3 regions of the Paeniglutamicibacter sp. MACA_103 genome follow, and region 3 is predicted to be linked to each of the others. Evidence: riboswitches for the same ligand, from Rfam matches in the RefSeq annotation. Region 3 holds a riboswitch; each other region holds the start of a gene.

Region 1 (7,808 bases), on a different contig from region 3:
TTCCAGCGCCTGCCCCGAACGCACGCCCGACTTGCAGTGCAGCACCAGCGGCACGCCGCGCGGGATCCCGGCCAGCGCGGACCCGTCCCTGATGCCGGCGAGTGGAACCAACACGGACCCTTCAATGCGTGAGATCTCGAATTCCACCGGCTCGCGCACGTCGAGCAACACGAAGTCTTCCTCCCCCGTATCCCGCTTGGCCAGCCGGGCAGCCAGCTCATCGACTCCAATCAACGCGTCGTCCTCAGGAGTTTGGTCCCCGGCCGCGGCAAGTCCGCAGAAGATCTCATAGTCAACGAGTTCGGTGATCGGGGCGGCCTCCGGGTCCTTCGCGATGCGCAGTTCGCGCCAGCGCGAGCCGAGCGCATCGAAGACCAGCAGCCTGCCCAGAAGGGTCTCGCCAACCCCGGTGATGAGCTTGACGGCCTCGGTGACCATCATCGCCCCGATCGAGGCGCACAGCATCCCGAAGACCCCGCCCTCCGCGCAGGAGGGGACGGTTCCGGCCGCCGGTGGTTCCGGGTAGAGGTCTCGGTAGTTCGGGCCGTGCTTTGCCCAGAAGACGCTGACCTGGCCGTCGAAGCGCAGGATGGAACCCCACACATAAGGCTTGCCCAGCAGTGCGGCAGCGTCGTTGACCAGGTAGCGCGTGGCGAAGTTGTCCGCACCGTCCAGGATGACGTCGTAGTCGGCGAAGATCTCCAGCACGTTGGAGGAATCCAGCCGCACCGGGTGCAACACGACATCCACGCCCGGGTTGATGGCGGCAACCGAGTCGCGGGCTGACTCCAGCTTGGTGCGGCCGATGTCTTGCACCCCGTGGATCACCTGGCGCTGCAGGTTGCTCAGCTCCACGGTGTCATCGTCCACGATCCCCAGCGTTCCCACGCCGGCGGCGGCCAGATACAGCAATGCCGGAGAGCCCAGGCCCCCGGCCCCGATGACCAGCACCTTGGCGTTGCGCAGCCTTCGCTGTCCCTCGAGCCCGATCTCCGGCATCAAGGCATGGCGGGAGTAGCGTTCGAGCTCCTCGGCGATCAGGGGCGGCCCCGGCTCCACCAGTGGCGGCAACGATGCAATGTTGTTTTCGACGAACGTTGTACTCAATGAAACCTGCCTTATAAACCTAAGGGGACAACAACAAATGATTTATTGTCTGCGCCCAGAACAAGATTGGCCGCCCCCGAAAATCCCTTTCGGGAGCGGCCCTCAAACTATTTGGCTAGAGGCCGCCCAAGGGCGAGCCGTCGATTTCCCGACCCTCCTCGGTGCAGAGGCACAGCCTGTTTCCCTGCGCGTCGGTGGCCACCACGAACCTGGGGGCGGACTCCGGGTCCAGCGCCGCGCCGGTGGCGTCCAGCGCGCCCAGGATGGCCGAGCTTTCGCTATGCGGCACCGTGATGTCCAGGTGGAAGCGGTTGGCGTTTGGCGTGGCCGTCTTCTGGAACCAGAGGGCAGGTCCGCGGCCGAAGGGGTCGGCCAGGCTGCCGTCCTTCTGCCGCTTGTAGCCCAGCGCCGTGCGCCAGGTCTCCGAGATGGCGTCCTCGTCGTCGGTGTCGATGGCGATCTCCACGACCCGCAAAAGGTCCGGCCGGGCCGTGGCACCGGAGTTCTGTGCCTCGGCGGAAATCGACCTGGCCAGCGCCGCATCCCGTGCGCTCACCCGGCTCCCCGCGTCGTGCGAGGTCAGGGTGATGAACAACGTGTCATAGCGCCAGTCGATGTCCGGGTGGTGGTTGGCCTCCTGGGCCAACGCGCCGATGGTGGCGAACAACGCCAGGGCCGAGGCCGAGGACTCGCACTTCAGCGCGGTGCGCAGGGCACCGAGTCCGTAGCGCCATTGCGGCAGCTGCAGCAGGTTCGCCTGGACTTGTTCGGTGGTCAGAACGTCTTTTGCGGGCATGGTTCTCTCCTTCGGGTTCCGGTTCAGAGATCCGGGCGTCCCTCCATGGCGGAGGATGCCAGGGCATGTGTGCGCCTGGGCATGCGCCCTGCTTGTGCCGCCAGTCTGCCACCAATGACCGCATGTCTAAAGGCCTGGGCCATGCGGACCGGGTCCTGGGCGCGGGTGACGGCGGAGGCCAGCAGCACCGCGTCGCACCCAAGCTCCATGGCCAGGGCCGCATCGGATGCCGTGCCGATTCCGGCGTCGAGGATGACCGGGACGGAGGCGCGGGAGACGATCAATTCGATGTTGTGCGGGTTCAGGATCCCGAGTCCGGTGCCGATGGGGGCGCCCAGCGGCATCACGGCCGCGGCGCCGAGCTGTTCCAGTCGCAGGGCGAGCACCGGATCGTCGTTGGTGTAGGCGAAGACCTTGAAACCGCGGTCCACCAGCGCCTCGGTGGCCTCGACCAGCTCGACGGCGTCGGGCAGCAGAGTGTTTTCGTCGGCGATGACCTCGAGCTTGACCCAGTCGGTTTCCAGGGCCTCGCGGCCCAGTTCGGCGGTCATCAGCGCCTCGCGGGCGGTGAAGCACCCGGCGGTGTTGGGCAACACGCGGATGTTGTTCTCGAGAAGCAGGTCAAAGAGGTTGGTGCCGCCGGTGGATCCCGGGCCGGGCGCGCTGTAGCGGCGCATGGCCACCGTGGTCAGCTCGGTGCCCGAGGCAACCAGAGCGGCACCCAGCCCGTCCAGGCTCGGCGCGCCGCCGGTGCCCATGATGAGCCGGGAGCCCAGGGTGATGCCGTCGATGACCAGCGGGTCGATTTCTGTCAGTGTTTGCGTCATGGTCCTTCGCTTTCTTCCAAGTCGGTGGGGCGGACGTGCGGTGGGTGCTGGTGGTCAGCCGCCCTGGACGGCGGTGACGATCTCGATGTCGTCATGTTGCTCAAGCGCGGTCGCCGACCACTGGCTGCGCGGGACGATCCCCGAGTTGCGGGCCACGGCCACGCCAAGGCGTCCGCCGTCGGCCGGCTTGCCGGTGGGCAACAGCTGGCGGCCGGTGACGGCGGTGACCAGCTGGGCCAGGGTGGTTCCGGCGTCCAGCGGGCGGGGGGCTCCGTTGAGTTGGATGGTGCTCATGCATACTCCTTGGGTTGCAGTACAGGTGAAAACCGGTCGGGTCGGAAGCGGTCCCATGAGGGGTTGCTGCGGCCGGCGATCAGCTCGACGATGATGTGGGCGGCGATCGGCGTGAGCAGCACGCCGTGCCTGAAGAATCCGGTGGCGACCAGCAGCCCCGGAACGTCTGTCCCGCCTCCCGAGGCCACGCGCCCCAGCAGCGGCGCGTTGTCCGGCGTGCCGGGGCGGGCGCGGGCCGTGGTTTCGATGAGCTCGAGCTCGGCGACGGCGGGCAGCAGCACCTGGGCATCGCGCAGCAGCTGGTGCACTCCCCCGGCGCTGACCCCGGGGTTGCCGTCTTCGCGGGCGGTCGCCCCGATGACCACCGTGTCATCCCCGCGCGGGACCACGTAGACCGGCAGTCCGCGCACCATCCCGCGCAGCGTGGCAGTGGTAAGCGGGCGCAGGTGTTCGGGGACGCGCAGCCGCAGGATGTCCCCGTACACCGGGCGCAGCGGAAGCACCAGAGAATCGGGCAGCCCGCCGAAGTCGGCGGCGCCCAGGCCGTTGGCGAGAACGGTCTCGCGGGCACGGACCTCGGTGCCGTCGGCAAGCAGCACCCCGGTGACCCGGGAGCCGGAATCCGCGGCGTCTTCGTGCAGCAGGGCGGTTGCCCGGGAGCGCACCAGGGTCTGGCCCGGGGCCGCCGCGTCGCGTTCGGCTCCGACGGCCTCCAGGCGCGCCATGATGGCCCGTGCCACGGCCCGGGGGTCGACCTGGTGGTCCATCTCGATCAGGTGGGCGGCGGAAATGTGCGGGGACAGCAACGGCTCGAGCTCCCGTGCTTCGCGGGTGGACAGCCGGGTGACCCCGAGCCCCTGCCGGGCTTGCGCCTCACGCAGGTCGCCGAGTGCGGCACGGTCGGCGGCATCTGCGCCGAGGGCCAGCGTGGGGCTGGTGCGGAACCCGGTGTCCAGGCCGGTCTCCGCGCCCAGGGTTTGGGCAAAGTCGGGCCAGCGGGCGGCCGAGGCCAGGGTGAGGGAGAGCAGGTCCTCTTCCTGGTAGTGCAGTTCGCTGACCGGGGCCAGCATGCCGGCGGCGGCAAAGGTCGCGCCGGCGGCGGGATCCGGGTCGATGAGCATGGTGCGGTGCCCGGCACGCTGGGCTTCGAGGGCAATGCCCAGGCCGATGATTCCGCCGCCAATGACGGCGACATCGCACATGAGGGGGTCGGGCACGGTGCACGCCATCGAGGTCTCCTTCCCTACGCCGGTATTAGCCGGATCAGGTTCCACGCCACCCTCGTTTCGAAGGCGGCATCTGTCGGTCGGCGCAATCGGCGCCCTCTCAGCCAGCTTTCCTGGCTCCCGCGGTACTGAACTAGTCTAGGAGACATGAGCCAGATCACCACCCAAGATGAAGTGACCCCCGTCTTATCCGCCCCGGACCTCGCCGCCGCGCGGCTGTACCTGTGCACCGATGCCCGGAAGGAGCGTGGGGATTTCGCCGATTTCCTGCGCGCCGCCTATGCCGGAGGGGTCGACATCATCCAGCTGCGCGACAAGAACCTGGACGCCGCCGAGGAACTTGAACTGCTCCTTGTGCTGCGCGGTGTTGCCGAGGAATGCGGCAAGTCGTGGTCGGTGAACGACCGCGCGGACCTGGCGATGCTCTCCGGAGCCCCGGTGTTCCACGTCGGCCAAAAGGACCTGCCGCTGCCCGGCGTCAGGTCGCTGCTCGGCCCCTCCGTCACCGTGGGGCTTTCCAGCCACGACCCTGCGCAGATCACCGCGGCCGCGGCAGACCCCGACATCGACTACTTCTGCGTCGGCCCGCTATGGGCCACACCCACCAAGCCCGGGCGCGCGGCCGTCGGACTGGAAATGGTGGCGCATGCCGCCTCCCTGGAAACGGCCAAGCCGTGGTTCGCCATCGGAGGGATCGATCTGGGCAACGTGGAGCAGGTCGTCGAGGCGGGTGCCTCGCGCATCGTGGTGGTGCGCGCGATCACCGACGCGGACGACCCGACCGCGGCAGCCCGCCAGTTGCTCTCCCGGTTGCCGGAACTCGCCTGAGCGGCAACTGCTTTCGGCCGCGGCAGGCTCTCGGCGCCCACCCTCGGGCGGGTGCCAACCGTCAGGCCCGTGGGTGGCATCGACGTTTCTGCCCCTAGATCTCGAGCACGCTTCCGTGCTCCTCGCCAATATCGGGGAGGTCGTTGGTGTCCAGGTCCTCCATCAGGTGAATGCCTGCGTACTCGTGGATCATGATGCGGCCCGCCTCGTCGAAGACCCGGATCGAGCGTCGGAGCCGGCCCCCGGGATAGTAGGGATGCCGGAAGGAGATTCTGACCCGGGTCTGTGGCCACTGCCCCTCCACGTCCACCCGCGCATCGCTGACGCCGTCCGCGATCGGGAAGGATTCCCCGTTGGCGTCGCGCCAATACGCTTCCATGTTGGCAAACTGTCCGGTAATTCCGTGGACCGCAGCCAATTCCTGCGCCGCGGTCGGCGCCGCCCGGTTCCATCTGGTCCCTGGAATCCCGTCCAGGTCGATGTCCTCCGGATCGGCGGACGACGCGGATGGCTCGTCTTCCCAACGGTCCTCGACAAGCTCACCCCAGCCTTGGGGCACGAAGTCCCTGAACCGCACCCGTGCAGGCAATTCCGCACCGACGGGCAGAACCAGTGTTGCCCGTCGGTATTCAAAACAGAATCCATCGCTGTCGCGGTGCGCAACCGGGGGTGAGGGCTGCACCAAGAACGACGTCCCGGCCTCCTCGTCGCCCACGGATTCCACCTGCCGGTCGAATTCCACCCTTCGCGTTGCTTGGGTGGGCATGTGGACTTCAAGCGCCATGGGTGCGGCCCAACCCTCGGGCAGTTCACCGCCGGAGTAGCTTTCATCAATGGGCAAGACCTCGAACGGAGCTGTCCATAATCCGTGACGGGTTGCTCCCAGCACGCGGGACCTATTTGCCCCCACGTGTCCGACGGATCCGTCGGCGCCGATCCGCACAGCGGTGATGTCCTGGATCCCATGGGGACCCAATGCCGTTGGGCCGATCTCGTCTGCGCAGCCGGCATAAACTACCCATGCCGCATCGGGGGCACTGAGCAGCGAGATCTCGGGGGAAATGATACCGATATCCAGCTCCGGCCAGCTCACCGGATGATCGGGCAGGCCCGGCCCGCGCACCACTGCCACGGGCCGCGTTTGGTCAACGAAGATGACGGCATCGCCCACGGCGACTCTCGGGAACGGATGCATCTGATCCACCATGCGGCCAGCCTAACAGCCGGATATCCGTGGAATCGCTGGTCACGGGCGCCGTCATGAAAGACGGACACCTGTGCGCAGGGAACATAATGGTTGGAATTGACCCGCCCAACCCAGATGCGGGTCTTGGCCGGGGGGAGCACCAATGGATGTCAGGCAATTGAGGTATTTCCTGGCGGTGGTTGACCATCAGGGGTTCAACCGGGCCGCCGAAAAACTTCTCATCGCCCAGCCATCGTTGTCGCAAGCGATCAAGACCCTGGAACAGGAAGCTGGGGTGCCGTTGTTCCACCGCGTGGGCCGCCGGGCTGTGCTCAGCGAGGCGGGCAAGGCGTTGGTGGGACCGGCGCGGTTGGTGGTCAGGGACCTGGAGGCTGCGCAGTCGGCCATGGCGGATGTGAAGGGTGTGCGCAGCGGTCGGCTCGAACTGATTGCCATGCCGTCCCCGGGAGTGGAACCGCTGACCACGATGATCGCCACCTACGCCCGGTTGCATCCTTCGATCACGGTGAGCACGGATGCGGCCTTCACGGTGGATGATGTGGTGTCCTCTGTGCGCAACGGAAGCAGCGAGGTCGGCATACTGGGATCGGACCGGCCGATCCGGGTCCCCGACGTCGATGTCCTTCAACTGGAGCGCCAGCCATTGGTGCTGATAGTCAACCCGCAGGCAGATGATTTCGGGGACCGCGACGTCATTTCTCCGCAGGACCTGGATGGTCACCGGGTGGTGGTTTCCCAACGAGGCTCTCTCATGCGCTCATTGGTCGACAACGTCCTGGCCAGCGGAATCAAGGTGGAGATCGTCGTCGAAGTCGCGCACCGCACCTCGGTGCTCCCGCTGGTGCTGGCGGGTGTGGGCCATTCGGTCATGCCGCTTTCCTGGGCACCGCTGGCACGGCAGTCCGGCCTGCGTGTGGTGCACATCGAGCCGGTCTCGGAACTGCATGTGGCGATCCTGAGCCGGCAGGCCAACCTGACACCCGCAGCAAAAGCCTTCCTGGGTGTGGCCCGGGACTATGCGGCATCCCGCATCGACCACATTGGATAGGTTCTACCTATTTGGCGTATGCAATTTCAGTCTTGGACGTATCTGATGACGCCCGATCTAATTGAACCCAACACCGCATGTGATGCGGAGCACTTTCAATTAGGAGTTGTCCCATGAGTGAGACCCAGATTTTCAAGATCGCATCGATCCCGGCAGACGGAGTCGGCAAGGAAGTTGTCGCCGCCGGACGCCGCGTGCTGGACACCGTCGCCGAACAGTCCAACGGCAAGTTCGCCTTCAACTGGACCGAATTCCCCTGGGGCTGCGAATACTACGCCGAGCACGGTGTCATGATGGACCCCAAGGGCCTGGAGACCCTGAAGGGCTTCGATTCGATCTACTTCGGCGCCGTCGGCTGGGAAAACGTTCCGGACCACATCAGCCTCTGGGGCCTTCGCCTGAACATCACGCAGAACTTCGACCAGTGGGCCAACATCCGCCCGGTCAAGTTCCTGACAGGCGTCACTTCCCCGCT
Region 2 (7,808 bases), on a different contig from region 3:
GCGACGGCCAGCTGCATGCCGAGCTCACCGCCATGGTCGACGCCATCCAATAAGGGACTTTCCCGCATCCAGTCCCCCGGCGGATGCCGCGCAGGAATCGAGGTATCCCATGCAAGAACTGTTCCAGCTGGTGCCCGCCGCCTACGTGGTGCTGCGCCGCGGCGGCCAGGTGCTGTTGCAGCTGCGGCAAAACACCGGTTTCATGGACGGGCACTGGGCCTGCGCCGCGGCCGGGCACGTCGAGGCCGGAGAATCGGTGGGCTCCGCAGCGGTGCGCGAGGCGGCCGAGGAAACGGGGTTGCGGCTGGAGCCGCGGGACCTGCTCCCGCTGGCCACCCTGCACCGCACCAACGGCGGGGATTCCCCGCGCGCCCAGCGCGTGGACTTCTTCTTCGCCGCCACCCGCTGGGACGGGGAGCCGAGGATCATGGAGCCGGAGAAGTGCGCGGCCCTTGAATGGTTCGATTTGGATAAGCTGCCCGATCCCATGCCGGAACACGAACGCTACGTACTTGAAAACCTTGCGGCCGGGGCGTTGCCGGCCATCGCCTCCATGGGTTTCGGTGCCTAGCCACCGCTCCGGGAAACGAACGGGTCCCCCTCCCTGCGCGCATGGCAAGATGCACCGGGACCGGGACCCATCGTGTCTCCACCACTAGGTCCAGACCAGGTTCCAGGTTCCCAGCGCGACCGCGGCCCAGGTGGCGGCGGCGCCCAGCAGCAGGCCCGCGGCAACGATGCCCGCATCGCGGCGCCCGTACACCGATTCCCTGAGCCAGGTCCGCTCGTTGGTGCCGAAGCCCTTGGCCTCCATGGTCACCGCCAGGCGCGAGGCCCGGCGGATGGCCTGGACCAGCAGGCCAAAGACCTGCCCCAGGTTGGCGCGCATCCGCTGGCCCACCGAGCCGCGGCTGCCCACGCCCCTTGCGCGCCGGGCCATGCCCAGCGTGGTCCATTCCTCGATCAGCAACCCCAGCAGCCGCATGCCGGCAAGCGCCCCGAGCACGAAGCGGTGCGGAAGCCGCGCCTTCTGCGCCAGCGCATTGGCCAGGTCCGTGGGGTCGGTCGTGAAGAGCACCAGCACCGCGGGGATGGCCACGGCGAAGGCCCGCAGGCCGGTGGCGGCACCGGCCGCCAGCGACCCCTCGGTCACGTCGAAGATGCCCAGGTCCAACAACACCGCCCCGGAGTCGTTGCCCACCAGCGCGGTCCCCCAGGCGCCGAAGAGCGCCGCCAGCAGCAGCGGCCAGCCCCGGGCCAGGAAGCGCGGGATCGAGAGCCCGGCCAGCGGCAATGCCAGGACGGTCGCCAGGACCACCAGGGAGCTGCTGGCCCAGTCCATCGAGGCCACCAGCGGGATCGTTGCCAGTGCGACGGCGACCAGCTTCGCCAGCGGGTTCGCCCGGCCCAGGAAGCTGGCCCCGCCGCGGACATCGGCCTCCAGCAACCCGGGGCGGACCTCCGCGTCCGGGGTCCGGTCCCGGGTGCCCCGGGCATCGAGGACGAATTCGTGGGCGCCCAGTGCGCGGGCGAAGTCGGCGTCGTGGGTCACGGCGATGATCGCCGTGCCGCCCTCCAGCTCCTCGCGCAGCAGCAGTGCAAGCTCGCGCCAGGTATTGGCGTCCTGCCCGAAGGTCGGCTCGTCCAGGATCAGGACCTGCGGGGAGGAAGCCAGGACCGTGGCCACCGAGAGCCGCCGCTTTTCCCCGCCCGAAAGGGTGAAGGGGTTTGCCTCGGCCAGGTGGCCCAGCCGCAGCCGCTCCAGCAATGACTCGACCCGCGAGGCGATTTCCTCATCGGTGAACAGCGGGTCCCGGGTGCCCTGTTTGACCGCGTGCTTCGGGCCGAAGGCCAGTTCCTCGGCCACCGTGTTGGTGACGAATTGGTGTTCGGGTTCCTGGAACACCGAGCCGATGCGGCCCACCAGCTCGGTGGCGCGCCAATGGTAGGGGCGCGATTCGGAGCCGGCCGCCAGTTCCGCGGTGGCCAGCACCGTGCCGGCGGCCGCCGGCAGCAATCCCCCGAGGGTCAGCGCGAAGGTCGACTTGCCCGAGCCGTTGGCCCCGCGCACGCACCAGGCCTCGCCCGCCGCAAGGCGCAGGTCAAGCCCGTCGGCGGCCGGAACACCGCCGCGCTTCCGGGCGACGGCCAGGGCACTGGCCTCGAGCAGCAGGGTGCCGCCTTCCGCGCGCTCATCCCCGGCGCCGATGGCGGGGGTGTATCCGGGCACCCAGACCCCGGCGGAGATCAGTTCCTCGCGAACCTCGCCGGGCCCGAAGAGCTCCTGCGGGGTCCCGTCGTGGGCGATGCCCCCGCCCGGTTCCAGCACGATGACCCGGTCCATGTGCGGCGCCCAGGCTTCCAGCCGGTGTTCGACGATCAGCAGGGTCGCACCGGTGGCATCCAAGGCCCGGATCACCGCGTCGCGGACCTCCAGCACGCCGGCCGGGTCGAGGTTCGCCGTCGGCTCGTCCAGCAGGACCAGCCCCGGGCCCATGGCCAGGATCCCGGCCAGGGCCAGGCGTTGCTTTTGCCCGCCCGAGAGCGCCGCGGTGGGGTGCTCCGGCGGGACGTCGAGCCCCACGGCGTCGAGGGCCTCGATGATGCGCCGGGAGATCTCTTCCGGCGGCACGGAGAGGTTTTCGGCGCCGAAGGCCACGTCGTCCCCGACCCGGGCCTGGACGACCTGGGTCTCGGGGTCCTGTTGCATGAGCCCGACCAGTCCCCGGCCCTGTGCCGCCGGCGTTCCGTCGAGCAGGAGCTCGCCGGAGGAATAGGCATCGTCGTCCTCGTGCAGGACCCCGGCCAGGGCGTAGAGCAGCGTGGATTTGCCGGCACCCGAGGGCCCGGCCAGCAGCACCCGCTCCCCGGCGCGGATTTCCAGGTCAAGGCCCCACAGTGCAGGTTGGGCGCGGTCGGCATGCCGCCACCCCCAGTTGCGGGCGCTGACGGACACGGCCGAGGCCAGCCGGCGTTCCTTGCCGGGGGCGTCGGCTTCACGGTGCAGCATCGAATGTGAAGTCATGAAGGCGACCGCGGCCTAGATGATGGGTTCGGTGGCTGCCTTGCGGCTGGCAAGGGCTCCGAGGGCGCCGGTCTTGGCCAGGGCACGGGTGGCGAAGAAGGACAGCAGCCCGGCGATGACGACTCCCGAGATGGTCATGAACGCGATGTATGCGAAGAGCATGCCGGTGGTGTATTCGGGGAACCAGCGGAAGATGAAGGTGTCGTTGACGCTGCCGAAGAGTCCCGCCGCGCCACCGGCCAGCAGTGCCACGGGCAGGTTGAACTTGCGGTAGCGGAACGCGCCGAAGACCAGCTCCGCGCCGAGGCCCTGGATCAGGCCGGAGGCCAGGACGGTCAGCCCGAATTCCGAACCCATGAGCGCCGAAACCATGGCGGCGACCAGTTCGCAGAACAGTGCGGCGCCGGGCTTGCGGATGATCAGCGCCCCGAGCACCGCGGGGAAGAGCCACATGCCCGAGACCAGGGCGGCCGAGGGCGGGAAGGCCAGGAACAGCACGTCGAGCAGGTGGTGGGTGCTGTTCCAGGCCCAGAAGATGACGCCCGAGGACACGGCGATGACGGCGGCGATGACGATGTCGACGACACGCCAGGACTTGCTGGCCGTGTGGTGCCCGGCGGGCTGGTTGGCGATGCTCATGGTGGAGATCCTCCTTGGATTCAAGGAGGGGAGGGAACGCGTCTATGCGAACGCACCCCTGAGAACTCGACTTCCTTCGCCGGTACTAGCCGGGGCAGGTTCGAGGGTCTGCGGCTCTCCGCACTCTCAGCGCCTTGGTGCGAATTTCTCCGCACGACGCTCCCCTGTCGTGATTGTTTCAGTCCTATGATGCTACCTCACGCTATGCTGGGGCAGGTACCGTTGCCCGCAACATTTGGGAGTTCCCGTGAACAGCTTGATGAAACTCGTCGGCCCGCTTATTTCGATCGCCGCAGGATTCGTGGGTGGAAAGATCGTTGACAAGGCCTGGATCGGATTCACCGGCCAGCAGCCGCCCAAGCACGGCAACAAGGAGGCCCAGGCCGAGGCCAGCATGCGCCAGGCGATTGTCTTCGCCGTGCTTTCGGCCACGACCGCCGCCCTGATCCAGGTGCTCACCGACCGCGGAACCCAAAGGGCCCTGGCCCGGTTCGCCAAGAAGGCCTAACACCACAAACGATTCAGGTGCCCACGGATTTCCCGTGGGCACCTGAATCGTTTCCGGCGCTCCCCTGGATCCCGGGCAGGGATGCGCGCCGCGGGGCCTAGTCGATGAAGTCGGTGCGGTCCCGCGTTCCGCCCCGGCCGCTTTCGTCTTCCTCCCGCTGTTCAGCGGCCTCGACGACCGCCGCCAGCTCATCCGCAACGAGGGTCTCGCGCTTGAGGTGCCGCGTCCGGTAGCCGGCGCGCCCCACCATGTGCGCCGAGACCGGTGCGGTGAGCAGCTGCAGCAGCCACGCCAGCGCCAGCACCGGCAGCACGGCCCAGGAACGCAGTTCCAGCCCGAGCGCCGCCAGCAGCAGGAACAGTCCCAGCACCTGCGGCTTGGTCGCGGCGTGCAGCCGCGAGAGCAGGTCGGGGAAGCGAAGCATGCCGATTCCCGCGGCCAGGGACATCAGGGATCCGACGATCATGAACGTCCCGGCGACGATGTCGATGATGGTGTCAAGCATCAGGCGTTCCTCCGGTCCGTGACGAAGCGGGAAACCGTGACCGAGCCGACGAACCCGACCAGGCATGCCAGCAGCACGAAGACCAGGTTGTTGGTGTGCCTGTTGACGGTCATCTCGATGCACAGCGCCGCGGAGATGATCAGCAACAGGACATCGGTGGCGATGACGCGTTCCAGGATGGACGGTCCCATCGCCAGCCTGGCGATGGCCAGGCAGGCGGCAATCGAGAGCGTGATTCCGCAGATCCACAAGACGATGTTCATGAGGTTGCTCCGTGTTCCTTGCTCGGTGCCTTCTTCTCGGCCTTCAGCGCGGCCAGCTCTTCGGTGGTGCCCATCATCCGGATCAGCCGTTCCTCGATCAGCAGGACCGATGCGCGGGCCTTTTCCACGCCCGCCTGGTCGTTGACGTTGAGCACATGCAGGTACAGCGTGGAGCTCCGGCGGTCCACCTCCACGACGTACGAGCCGGGCACCAGCGTCAGCACGTGGCCCACGAAGGTGACCAGCAGGTCCGACTCCGTGCGCAGCGTGACGGTGATGACCGCGCTGGTGGTCCGCGGCCCGCGAAACACCGCCAGGTACATGACCTCGAAGCTGGCCAGTGTCACGTCGCGCAGGAAAGCCCCGACGAAGACCACCGCGCGCCAGATGTTGAAGCGTCCCGAGAGGATCACCGGCGGCAGGCGGAAGACCCGCACCAGCAACAGCGAGATCAGCAGCCCGAAGACCAGGTTGCCGAGGGCAAAGTCCTGCCAGAGCGCGCCCCAGACCAGCGTCATGCCGAGCAGCAGCGGAATTTCCTGGCGCAGCGTGGAGCGCTGGCGCTGCCCGTGCTCGTCCTTGGCATCGGCCAGACGTTGTTCCCGGCTCATCGCGATTGCCCCTCTCCGGCGCCGAGTACGGCCTCGATGTAGTTGCCCTCGTCCAGCATCTGCCCGGCCACCCGGTCACTGAAGTCGAAGAGCGGCCCGGCGAACACCGTCAGGGCCACGCCCACCAGCACCAGGGCCGCGGTCATGGCGAGCATGCCGTTGGGCAGCAGGGCGGCGTTTCCGCGGTCGGAATAGCGGCTGGCCGGTTCGTCGGCGACGATGTCGTAGGTGGCGCCGCGGGCCGCGGAGACGCCCACCAGCAGCAGCGGGTCCGGGTCCGTGGCGTCCTCGGCATTGCGCCAGAACGCCCTGTTCCAGATGCGCGCGACGGCCAGCAGCGTCAACAGCGAGGTCAGCAGGGACACGCCGACCAGCACCCAGGCCATGGGCGTGCCCAGCTCGGCGCCGCCCTGGACCAGCCCCAGCTTGCCCAGGAACCCGGAGAACGGCGGGATGCCGCCCAGGTTCATGGCCGGGACGAAGAAGAGCAGGGCCAGCAGCGGGGAGAGCTTCGCCAGGGAGCCGAGCCGGTCGATGTTCGAGGTCCCGGCGCGGCGTTCGATGAGCCCGGCCACCAGGAACAGCGAGGTCTGCACCACGATGTGGTGGGCCACGTAGTAGATGGTGGCGCCCAGGCCCAGCTGGTTGCCCACGGCGACGCCGAAGATCAGGAAGCCGATGTGGCTGGTCAGCGTGAAGGAAAGCATGCGCTTGATGTCGGTCTGCGCCACGGCGCCCAGGATTCCCACCAGCATGGTCAGCCCCGCCACAAGCATCAGCGCGTCGGAGAGTTGGTTCCCGGGGAAGAGCAGGGTCTCGGTGCGGATGATGGCGTATACGCCGACCTTGGTCAGCAGCCCGGCGAACACCGCGGTGACCGGCGCTGGCGCCGTCGGGTAGGAGTCCGGGAGCCAGAAGGACAGCGGGAAGACCGCGGCCTTGATCCCGAAGGCCACCAGCAGCATCACGTGCAGCACCGTCTGGGTGCCCGGGGAGATGTCCGGCAGCTTCTGGGCCAGGTCGGCCATGTTCACGGTGCCCACGGCCGCGTAGATCATGCCGATGGAGATCAGGAACAGCAGCGAGGAGGCCACCGAGACCACCACGTAGGTGGTCCCGGCGCGGATGCGCGCGGTGGTGCCGCCCAGGGTCAGCAGCACGTAGGAAGCGGTGAGCAGTATCTCGAAGCCCACGTACAGGTTGAACAGGTCCCCGGCCAGGAAGGCGTTGGACACGCCCGCCACCAGGATCAGGTAGGCCGGGTGGAAGATGGACACCGGCCCGTCCTCGTCCCCGTCGGCCAGGCCCTGGCTGGTGGCGTAGAGCAACACGGCCAGGGAGACGATGGTGGAGACCACCAGCATGAAGGCGGAGAACCCGTCCACGACCATGGAGATGCCGAAGGGCGGTGCCCAGCCGCCGAGCGTGACCGAGTAGGTCCCGCCGTCCCAGACCAGGGCCAGCATCCAGGCCTCGAGGCACAGGGTGGCCACGAGGACGCCGATGGTCACCGCGCGCTGGGTGCGCTGCTTGCGGCGCAGGATGAAGGCCAGTGCCGCGCCGAAGATCGGCAGGGCCACCGCCAGCGGGGCAAATGAAACGGCGGTCAGTGGTGCATCGATCATGCGCGCGGCCCCTCGTCCTTGGTGTCTTCTGCGGGCACGAGCCCGTCCCCCTCGAATTCGGTGGTGTCCTCGGGAACCGGGGAGTCTTCCTCGAAGTCGAAGGTCGACTGCTGCGAGACGCGACGGTCCTCGTCGTCGTCGGCGACCACGTCGGCCCGGGAGATCACCCAGGAGCGGTAGATGATGCCCAGCATGAACGCGGTCACCGCGAAGGTGATCACGATGGCCGTGAGGATCAGCGCCTGGGGCAGCGGGTCGCTGTATTGCTCAGCGTCGAGCCCCGCCTGGTACAGCGGGGCCTGCCCGCGGCGGCCGCCGGCGGAGAGGATCAGCAGGTTCACGCCGTTGCCCAGGACCACGATGCCCAGCAGCACCCGGGTGAGGGAACGCTCCAGCAGGAGGTAGATCCCCACGGCGAAAAGGATGCCCATCACTATGAGCAAGGTGATATTGGTGCTCAACGTCCCACTCCCGTCTCCGCGTCGGAAACCATGTCATGCGTGTCGGTGGGGCTGCGGCCCTCGGAGCGGTCGTCGATTTCCGAGCCCAGGGAGCGCAGCACGTCGATGACCAGCCCGACCACCACCAGGTAGACCCCGATGTCGAAGAGCGTCGAGGTCACGAACTTTTGC
Region 3 (7,808 bases):
TGGGCCTGTACCGGGTAGCCGGGTTGCGGGTAGCCGGTCTGCGGGTAGCCGGCCTGCGCTTGGCCTTGTTGCGGGTATCCGGGCCGCGGGTAGGGGTTTTGTCCCGACTGGCCGGCACCGCCGTTGCCCAGGCCGACGGGCGGGGCATCCAGCGGCATATCCAGATAGGGGTTGCGCGGCGGGGCCGCCTGCGGATTATGCGACCAGCGCGGGTCCTTCGGATCGTCAAACGACGGTCCGTTCTCGGGCTCGTGCGCCTTGTCTTCTGGATTCCCCATGATTCCTTTTCCTCACCTGTGCCCGGCAGTACGGGCACGCTCATGCGCCTGCGCGGCAGCATCTCTGGCCCCCAGTTTAGCCACGATCCTCGGGCACAGCGTGCTCACATTCACTGCTCAGGAACCGGTGGGAGAGTTGGCACCATGCGCAAGGCAACACACCCGCCGACGGCGGAACCCCACCCCCGGCACCATGCCGTTCCCCCGTACCTGCTGATGTCGATGGCTGCCTGCGACGGCGCCTGGGAAGCACCCGTGGGCATGCGCGACTTCATGGCGCGGCCGTCCGACCGCGGCGGGCGCGAGTCCCCCAGCCCCGGACCCGAGGCCCGTACCCGCATCGCCACCCGGGCACGCCGGACCCTGTTGCTGGACCAGGCCCTGCTCCACGGGCGGGCCACCGTGCCCAGGGACATCGGCCGACTGGTCGGGCCCGCCGGCAGGCTGACTCGGACCATCTCCGACGCGCAGGGCGTAGAGACCACGCCCGGAGCCGTCGCACGCACCGAGGGCCGGGAACCCGTGGAAGACGAGGACGCGAACCGCGCCTACGCGGGTCTGGGCGCGGTCCACCGGTTCCTGGTCGCGATGCTCGGGCGCAATGCGCTCGACGGGGCCGGCCTGGACCTGGGCGGCACCGTGCACTACGGGCTGCACTATGCCAACGCCTTCTGGGACGGCACGCAGATGGTGATGGGCGACGGAGACGGTGAGATTTTCGGGTCCTTCGCCTCCTCGCTGTCCGTGATCGCCCACGAGTTGGGCCACGGCCTGTTGCAGTTCACCACCAACCTGGAATACCGAGGCCAGTCAGGGGCCCTGAACGAATCAATGGCCGACATCCTGGGCGTGCTGGTGGAGCAGTTCGTGGCCGGGCAGGACGCGGCGGACGCCAGCTGGCTGATCGGCGAGGGGCTGTTCACCGACAAGGTCCGCGGCCGGGCCATGCGCTCACTGGCCGCCCCGGGCACCGCCTACGACGACCCCATCCTGGGCAAGGACCCGCAACCGGCGACCATGGCCGGCTATGTGGACACGGAAGAGGACAACGGCGGGGTGCACCTGAACTCCGGCATCCCCAACCATGCCTTCTACCTATTTGCCACGGCCCTGGGCGGCAACGCCTGGGAAACCGCCGGGGACCTGTGGTTCAACGTCATCGCCACCCGCGCGCTGCCCGAGGACGCGGACTTCGGCACCTTTGCCGAGCAGACCCTGCTCCAGGCCCGCCGCGACCACGGCGCCGGCTCAGACGTGGAGCTCGCCCTGGCCAAGGCCTGGGACGCCGTCGGCGTGGAACCGCGTGTCCTGGACACCGCGGGGCAATAGCCCCGCGGCGTCCGGTTCCATGGCATCTTCCGAGGACCCGTCCACCACGCCCGGACCGCGCTGCGGAGCCCTGGGCCACGCGGGGCGACTTCTCCGGCCGCGCGAGTGCAATCAATGAGAAACTGGTCCCATGGCCCACCCACGCGCCGGCACCCCGGCACAGTCCCAAGACCTGATCGATCTCTCCGCGGTGCGCGACGCGTACTTTGACATCCACCCGGACCCGGCCGACCCCGCCCAGCGCGTGGCCTTCGGCACCTCCGGGCACCGCGGCACCTCGCTGAACGGCTCCTTCAACGAGGACCACATCGCCGCCATCACCCAGGGCATCGTCGAATACCGGCGCGGGCAGGGCATCACCGGGCCGCTCTTCGTCGGCAAGGACACCCACGCGCTTTCGGACCCGGCACAGGACACCGTGCTGGAGGTGCTGGCCGGCAACGACGTGTCGATCCTGGCCGATGCCCGCACCGGGTGGACCCCGACCCCGGCCCTGAGCCACGCCATCCTGGCGCACAACGCGAACGGGGACGCACCGCGCGCCGACGGCATCATCATCACCCCGTCGCACAACCCGCCGGCCGACGGCGGCCTGAAGTACAACCCGCCGCACGGCGGCCCCGCGGACACCGACGCCACCTCATGGATCGCCAACCGCGCCAATGAACTGCTCGAGGCCAAGCTGGCCGGGGTCAAGCGGATCCCGCTGGGTGCCGCGCGCCTGGGCGGGAAGATCGGCGCCTTCGACTTCCTGTCCTCCTACGTCGACGACCTGCCCTCGGTGCTGGACCTCGACGCCATCCGCTCCGCCGGGCTGCGCATCGGCGCCGACCCCATGGGCGGGGCCGCGGTGGACTATTGGGGCGCGATCGCCGAGAAGCACAAGCTGGACCTCACCGTGGTGAACCCGGGGGTTGACCCGCGCTTTGCGTTCATGTCCCTGGACACCGACGGGAAGATCCGCATGGACTGCTCCTCGGCCGATGCGATGGCCTCGCTGATCGCCGCCCGCAACACCTATGACATCGCCACGGGCAACGACGCGGACGCCGACCGCCACGGCATCGTCACCCCCGATGCCGGGCTGATGAACCCCAACCACTACCTGGCCGTGGCCATCGACTACCTGTACACCCACCGCACCGGCTGGTCCAAGGACGCCGGGATCGGCAAGACGCTGGTCTCTTCCTCGATGATCGACCGGGTCGCGGCCTCGCTGGGCCGCACCCTGGTCGAAGTTCCGGTGGGCTTCAAGTGGTTCGTGCCCGGCCTGCTGGACGGCTCCGGCGCCTTCGGCGGCGAGGAATCCGCCGGCGCCTCCTTCCTGCGCCGCGACGGGCGCACCTGGACCACCGACAAGGACGGGATCCTGATGGCGCTGCTGGCCAGCGAGATCACCGCCGTCACCGGCTCCTCCCCCTCGAAGCACTATGCCGCGCTGGCCGCGGAGCACGGCTCACCGAGCTATGCACGCATCGATGCCCCGGCCGACCGCGAGCAGCGGGCCCGGCTGGGGAACCTGGCGGCTTCGGACGTGGCCGCCGAGGTGCTCGCGGGCGAGAAGATCACCGCACGGCTGACCGAGGCGCCGGGAAACGGGGCGAAGATCGGCGGGCTGAAGGTCACCACGGCCAACGCCTGGTTTGCCGCACGCCCCTCGGGAACCGAGGACAAGTACAAGATCTACGCCGAGTCCTTCCTCGGCGAGGAGCACCTGGTCCGGGTGCAGGACGAGGCGAAGGACATCGTCTCCGCTGTGCTCGCGTAGGCGCACGCCTTGGCCGAAGGCCGGGTGGGTCCCCGCATGCGGGAACCACCCGGCCTTCGGCCATTCCGCGGGCAAGCCGTAATATCCAACTCCTGCATGGGTATATGCCGGGCCGGGAATTTCTACATGAGCCTGTCGATGAGCTTGGACTTCGCCCAGGTGTAGGGCGGGTAGATCGCCTTGAGCGTGTCCACCACGGTGGTCTTGCCCATCACGGAGCGCATCTGCGAGAGCCGCTCGAAGCCATGCCGCCCGTGGTATGAACCCATGCCGGAGGCGCCCACGCCTCCGAAGGGCAGGCCCGGGACGGCCAGGTGCAGGCTTGGCGCGTTGTGCACGATGGCCCCGGCCCGCACCTGGTCCCCGAAGGCAGATTGCAGCCGCGGGTTCTCGCTGAAGAGGTAGGCGACCAGCGGGTTGGGGCGCGCGTTGATGAAGCGCACCGCCGCGTCGAAGCTTTCCACCGCGACGATCGGCAGGATCGGGCCGAAGATCTCCTCGCGCATCAGCTCCGAGCCCGGATCAACGTTGGCCATCACTGTCGGCTCGATCTTCAGGGTGTCCGCGTCGTACCCGCCGCCGATGAGGACCTCGCCGTGCTCCAGGTAGGAAACCAGCCTGTCGAAGTGGGCCTTGTTGACGATGCGGCCGTAGTCGCGGCTGGCCAGCGGGTTCTTGCCGTAGAACCCGGTGATCGCCTTGGCCAGCTGCTTTTCCAGGTTCATGGCGGCGTCGCCCACGGCCAGCACGTAGTCCGGCGCCACGCAGGTCTGTCCGGCGTTCATGAACTTCCCGAAGGCCAGCCGGCGCGCCACCGTGGCGGAGGACCCGTCCATCACCACGGCCGGGGACTTCCCGCCCAGCTCCAGGGTCACGGGTGTCAGGTGCTCGGCCGCGGCGCGGGCCACGATCTTTCCCACACGCTCTCCGCCGGTGTAAAAGATGTGGTCAAAGTGCTGTTCGAGCAGGATCTTGCTGGTTGAGGCCCCGCCCTGGACCACGGCGCACGCCCGGTGGTCCAGGAACTTCGGGATCAGCCGGCCCAGCAGCGTGGAGGTGGTCGGGGCCAGCTCCGAGGGCTTGAGCACGGTGACGTTGCCCGCGGCGATGGAGGCGACCAGCGGGGCGAGGATCAGCTGCAGCGGGTAGTTCCAGGCGCCGATGACCAGCACCACCCCCAGCGGCTGCGGCTCGATCTTGGCCGCCGCCGGATGCAGGACCAGCGGGATCTTCACCGGCTTGGATTCCATCCACTCGGAAAGGTGCAGTTGCGCGTGGTCTATTTCCGCGCGCACCATGTCGATCTCGGTCATCTTCGCCTCGACCGCGCCCTTGCCCAGGTCGTCGGCCAGCGCGTCGATGAAGTCCTGTTCGTGCGCCTCCAGCATGCGCTCGAGGGCCTTGAGCTGCGAGGCCCGGAATCGGCGCGGGTGCGCCAGCCGGGTGGACACCACGTCGTGCATCGAGGCGACGATCTCCACGATGTTCTCCGGCAGTTCGGGCACCACTTCGGGCAGCTCGAGCTCGTTCAGCGCCGTCGCTTCGCGTGGCGTTGCGGATTTGTGTGAGGTGTCGGAAGTGCCCATCTCTTGAGCCTACGGCCACTGTGGCATCGGCAACAGGCCGCCACGCTTGGCGTGCTCGGTGCGCGGTGACATGGAGTGCCGGACCCGGCGCCCGGTGGGATAGGCTCGCGCATAGTGACACGGGGTGTCGGCACTTGCGGCCGGCTGAGATGAAACCCGTAGAACCTGATCTAGTTCGTACTAGCGGAGGGATGTTGCTCATGGAATCCATGGCGCCTTCAAAACTCGTAACACCCGGCGAGCTCGCCGATGCCCTGGGCGCACTGCGCTCCTCCACGCCCCTGGTCCAGTGCCTGACCAACACCGTGGTCACCAACTTCACCGCCAACGTGCTGCTGGCCTCCGGCGGGTCCCCTGCCATGGTGGACGTGCCCGGGGAGGCCGGCGACTTCGCCGCGGTGGCGGCAGCCCTGCTGGTGAACCTGGGCACCCCGAACTCCGAGCAGGCGGCCGCCATGCGCGAGGCGGTTGCCGGCGCCTCAGCGGCCTCGACCCCCTGGGTGCTGGACCCTGTGGCCGTCGGTTCGCTGCGCGTGCGCACCGCGCTCGCCCGCGAGCTCGTGGCCGCGCGGCCCACGGTGATCCGCGGCAACGCCTCGGAGATCCTGGCGCTGGCCGGTCAGGCCGTCGGCGGGCGCGGGGTCGAGTCCACCGACTCGGTTGCCGCCGCGACCGACGCCGCCGGGACGCTGGCCAGGGAAAGCGGCGCCGTCGTCGCCGTCTCCGGGGAAGCGGACCTCGTCACCGACGGGGTGCGCACCGTGTTCGTGCACGGCGGCAGCGCGCTGCTGACCCGCATCACCGGCGGCGGGTGCGCGCTGGGCGCTCTCTGCGCCGCCTTCCTGTCCACCGGCGGGGACCCGCTGGTCGCCACGGTTGCCGCGCACGCCTTCTACTCGGCGGCGGCCGAACGCGCGGCCGCCACGGCCGCGGGCCCAGGCACCTTCGCCCCGCTCTTCCTCGACGCGCTGGCCGCTGTCTCCCCCGCGGAGCTGGGCGCCACGGCGGTGCTCTCATGAGCGTCTACGGCGTGTACCTGGTCGCGGACTCCGCCTCCACCGCCGGACGTCCGCTGGCCGACATCGTGAAGGCCGCGGTGGACGGAGGGATCAGGACGGTGCAGTTGCGCTGCAAGGACATGCCGGCCGGCGAATTCGCGGACGTCGTGATGGAATGCGCCCACCACACCGCCGGGCGCGCGGCACTGCTGGTCAACGACCGCGTCGACGTGTTCCTGGCCGCCCGCGCCTCCGGCGCCGACGTGCAGGGGGTGCACATCGGCCAGTCCGACCTGCCCGCGGCCCTGGTGCGCGAACTTATCGGCCCCGACGCCGTGCTGGGCCTCAGCGCCGCCAGCGATGCGCAGATCGACGCCGCAAACAAGCTGCAGCTCCGCTCCCCGGGCACCATCGACTACCTGGGGGTCGGCGCCGTGCATGCCACCCCCACCAAGAGGGACCACCCCGAGCCGCTGGGCCATGCGGGCCTGGCGCGCGCCGTGGGGCTCAGCGACCTGCCCGTCATCGCCATCGGCGGCATCGACGCGGACGACGTGGCCCCGCTGGCCCGCTCCGGTGCCGCCGGCGTCGCGGTGGTCCGCGCCATCTGCGCCGCCGGGGATCCGCGCGCCGCGGCCACGAACCTACTGAACCTCTGGGAGGGCACGAAGCCATGAACACCCCCAACACCAGCACCGTGAAGAACATCCTGTCCATCGCCGGATCCGACCCCTCCGGAGGGGCCGGCATCCAGGCCGACCTCAAGTCCATTGCCGCGGCCGGCGGCTACGGCATGGCCGCCATCAGCGCGCTGACCGCGCAGAACACCCGCGGCGTCAGTGCCGTGCACGTGCCGCCGGCAGGCTTCCTGCTGGCGCAGCTGCGCGCCGTTTCCGAGGACATCGCCATCGACGCGATCAAGATCGGGATGCTCGCCAACGCGGCGGTCATCGACGAGCTCGGCTGCTGGCTGGCCGGGATCCGGACCGCCGCGGGCTCCGACGCCCCGGCGGTGGTGCTGGACCCGGTCATGGTCGCCACCAGCGGGGATTCGCTGCTGGATGCCGAGGCAACCACCGCGCTGCGGCGCCTCTTTGCCCACGTCGACGTCATCACCCCCAACATCCCGGAACTTGCCGTGCTGGCGCGCGCCGAGGTCGCCGGGAACTGGGAACAGGCGGTGGCCCAGGCGCGCGCCGTCGCCGCCGAGTACCAGGTCCTGGTGCTGGCCAAGGGCGGGCACCTGGAAGGGGAAACCTGCCGGGACGCGCTCATCGGTCCCGACGGTGTGCTCTTCGAGGTCGCCTCGCCGCGGCTGGCCACGGCCAACACGCACGGCACCGGCTGCTCGCTCTCCTCCGCCCTGGCGACCTTCTACGCCCGCGGCGGTGACTGGGCCCAGGCGCTGCGCCACGCCAAGGCCTGGCTGTCCGAGGCGATTGCCCGGGCCGACGAGCTGGCGGTCGGCGGCGGACACGGCCCGGTCAACCACCTGGCAGCGCTCTGGGACGGGGTGCGCCCCGCGCCGGCCCGGGACCCGCTGGCGCACTGGTGGGAGGCGATCGCCGGCATCCGCGCAGGCATCGACGAGCTCGCGTTCATCCGCCAGCTCAAGAACGGGTCCCTTCAGACGAGCGACTTCGAGGAGTACCTGGGCCAGGACGCCCTGTACCTGCGCAGCTATGCTCGGGTCATGTCGCGGGCCTCGGAACTCGCCCCCACCACTCAGGAGCAGCGCTTCTGGGCGGGAAGCGCCGCCAGCTGCCTGGAGGAGGAAATGACGCTGCACCGCGGCCGGCTCGCCGATCAGGTCCCGGAGCCCTCGAACGCCACCACCGCGTACCTCAAC

Evidence for each region. A riboswitch is a leader RNA that binds a small molecule or an ion and turns the genes downstream of it on or off. The one in region 3 is predicted to bind thiamine pyrophosphate.
Region 1: linked by a shared signal. The riboswitch ahead of thiO (glycine oxidase ThiO) and the one ahead of thiM (hydroxyethylthiazole kinase) in region 3 are both predicted to bind thiamine pyrophosphate.
Region 2: linked by a shared signal. The riboswitch ahead of ACIPVK_RS16985 (ECF transporter S component) and the one ahead of thiM (hydroxyethylthiazole kinase) in region 3 are both predicted to bind thiamine pyrophosphate.

Annotation. Positions count from the first base shown of each region.
Region 1 covers NZ_JBIXLN010000004.1:87,603-95,410, reverse strand. Annotated here, with positions in the region: gene moeB (molybdopterin-synthase adenylyltransferase MoeB) at 1-1,107, opposite strand, end outside; gene ACIPVK_RS03155 (4a-hydroxytetrahydrobiopterin dehydratase) at 1,223-1,903, opposite strand; gene ACIPVK_RS03150 (thiazole synthase) at 1,927-2,730, opposite strand; gene thiS (sulfur carrier protein ThiS) at 2,785-3,024, opposite strand; gene thiO (glycine oxidase ThiO) at 3,021-4,253, opposite strand; TPP riboswitch at 4,248-4,383, opposite strand; gene thiE (thiamine phosphate synthase) at 4,398-5,078, shown strand; gene ACIPVK_RS03130 (hypothetical protein) at 5,173-6,285, opposite strand; gene ACIPVK_RS03125 (LysR family transcriptional regulator) at 6,428-7,333, shown strand; gene ACIPVK_RS03120 (tartrate dehydrogenase) at 7,447-7,808, shown strand, end outside.
Region 2 covers NZ_JBIXLN010000040.1:24,385-32,192, forward strand. Annotated here, with positions in the region: gene ACIPVK_RS16970 (aminodeoxychorismate lyase) at 1-53, shown strand, start outside; gene ACIPVK_RS16975 (NUDIX hydrolase) at 110-571, shown strand; gene ACIPVK_RS16980 (ATP-binding cassette domain-containing protein) at 656-3,025, opposite strand; gene ACIPVK_RS16985 (ECF transporter S component) at 3,041-3,664, opposite strand; TPP riboswitch at 3,719-3,840, opposite strand; gene ACIPVK_RS16990 (DUF4235 domain-containing protein) at 3,912-4,172, shown strand; gene mnhG (monovalent cation/H(+) antiporter subunit G) at 4,270-4,677, opposite strand; gene ACIPVK_RS17000 (monovalent cation/H+ antiporter complex subunit F) at 4,677-4,940, opposite strand; gene ACIPVK_RS17005 (Na+/H+ antiporter subunit E) at 4,937-5,551, opposite strand; gene ACIPVK_RS17010 (Na+/H+ antiporter subunit D) at 5,548-7,176, opposite strand; gene ACIPVK_RS17015 (Na(+)/H(+) antiporter subunit C) at 7,173-7,637, opposite strand; gene ACIPVK_RS17020 (Na+/H+ antiporter subunit A) at 7,634-7,808, opposite strand, start outside.
Region 3 covers NZ_JBIXLN010000038.1:30,302-38,109, forward strand. Annotated here, with positions in the region: gene ACIPVK_RS16610 (DUF4190 domain-containing protein) at 1-278, opposite strand, end outside; gene ACIPVK_RS16615 (M4 family metallopeptidase) at 423-1,607, shown strand; gene pgm (phosphoglucomutase (alpha-D-glucose-1,6-bisphosphate-dependent)) at 1,738-3,375, shown strand; gene ACIPVK_RS16625 (aldehyde dehydrogenase family protein) at 3,498-4,961, opposite strand; TPP riboswitch at 5,072-5,170, shown strand; gene thiM (hydroxyethylthiazole kinase) at 5,162-5,980, shown strand; gene thiE (thiamine phosphate synthase) at 5,977-6,636, shown strand; gene thiD (bifunctional hydroxymethylpyrimidine kinase/phosphomethylpyrimidine kinase) at 6,633-7,808, shown strand, end outside.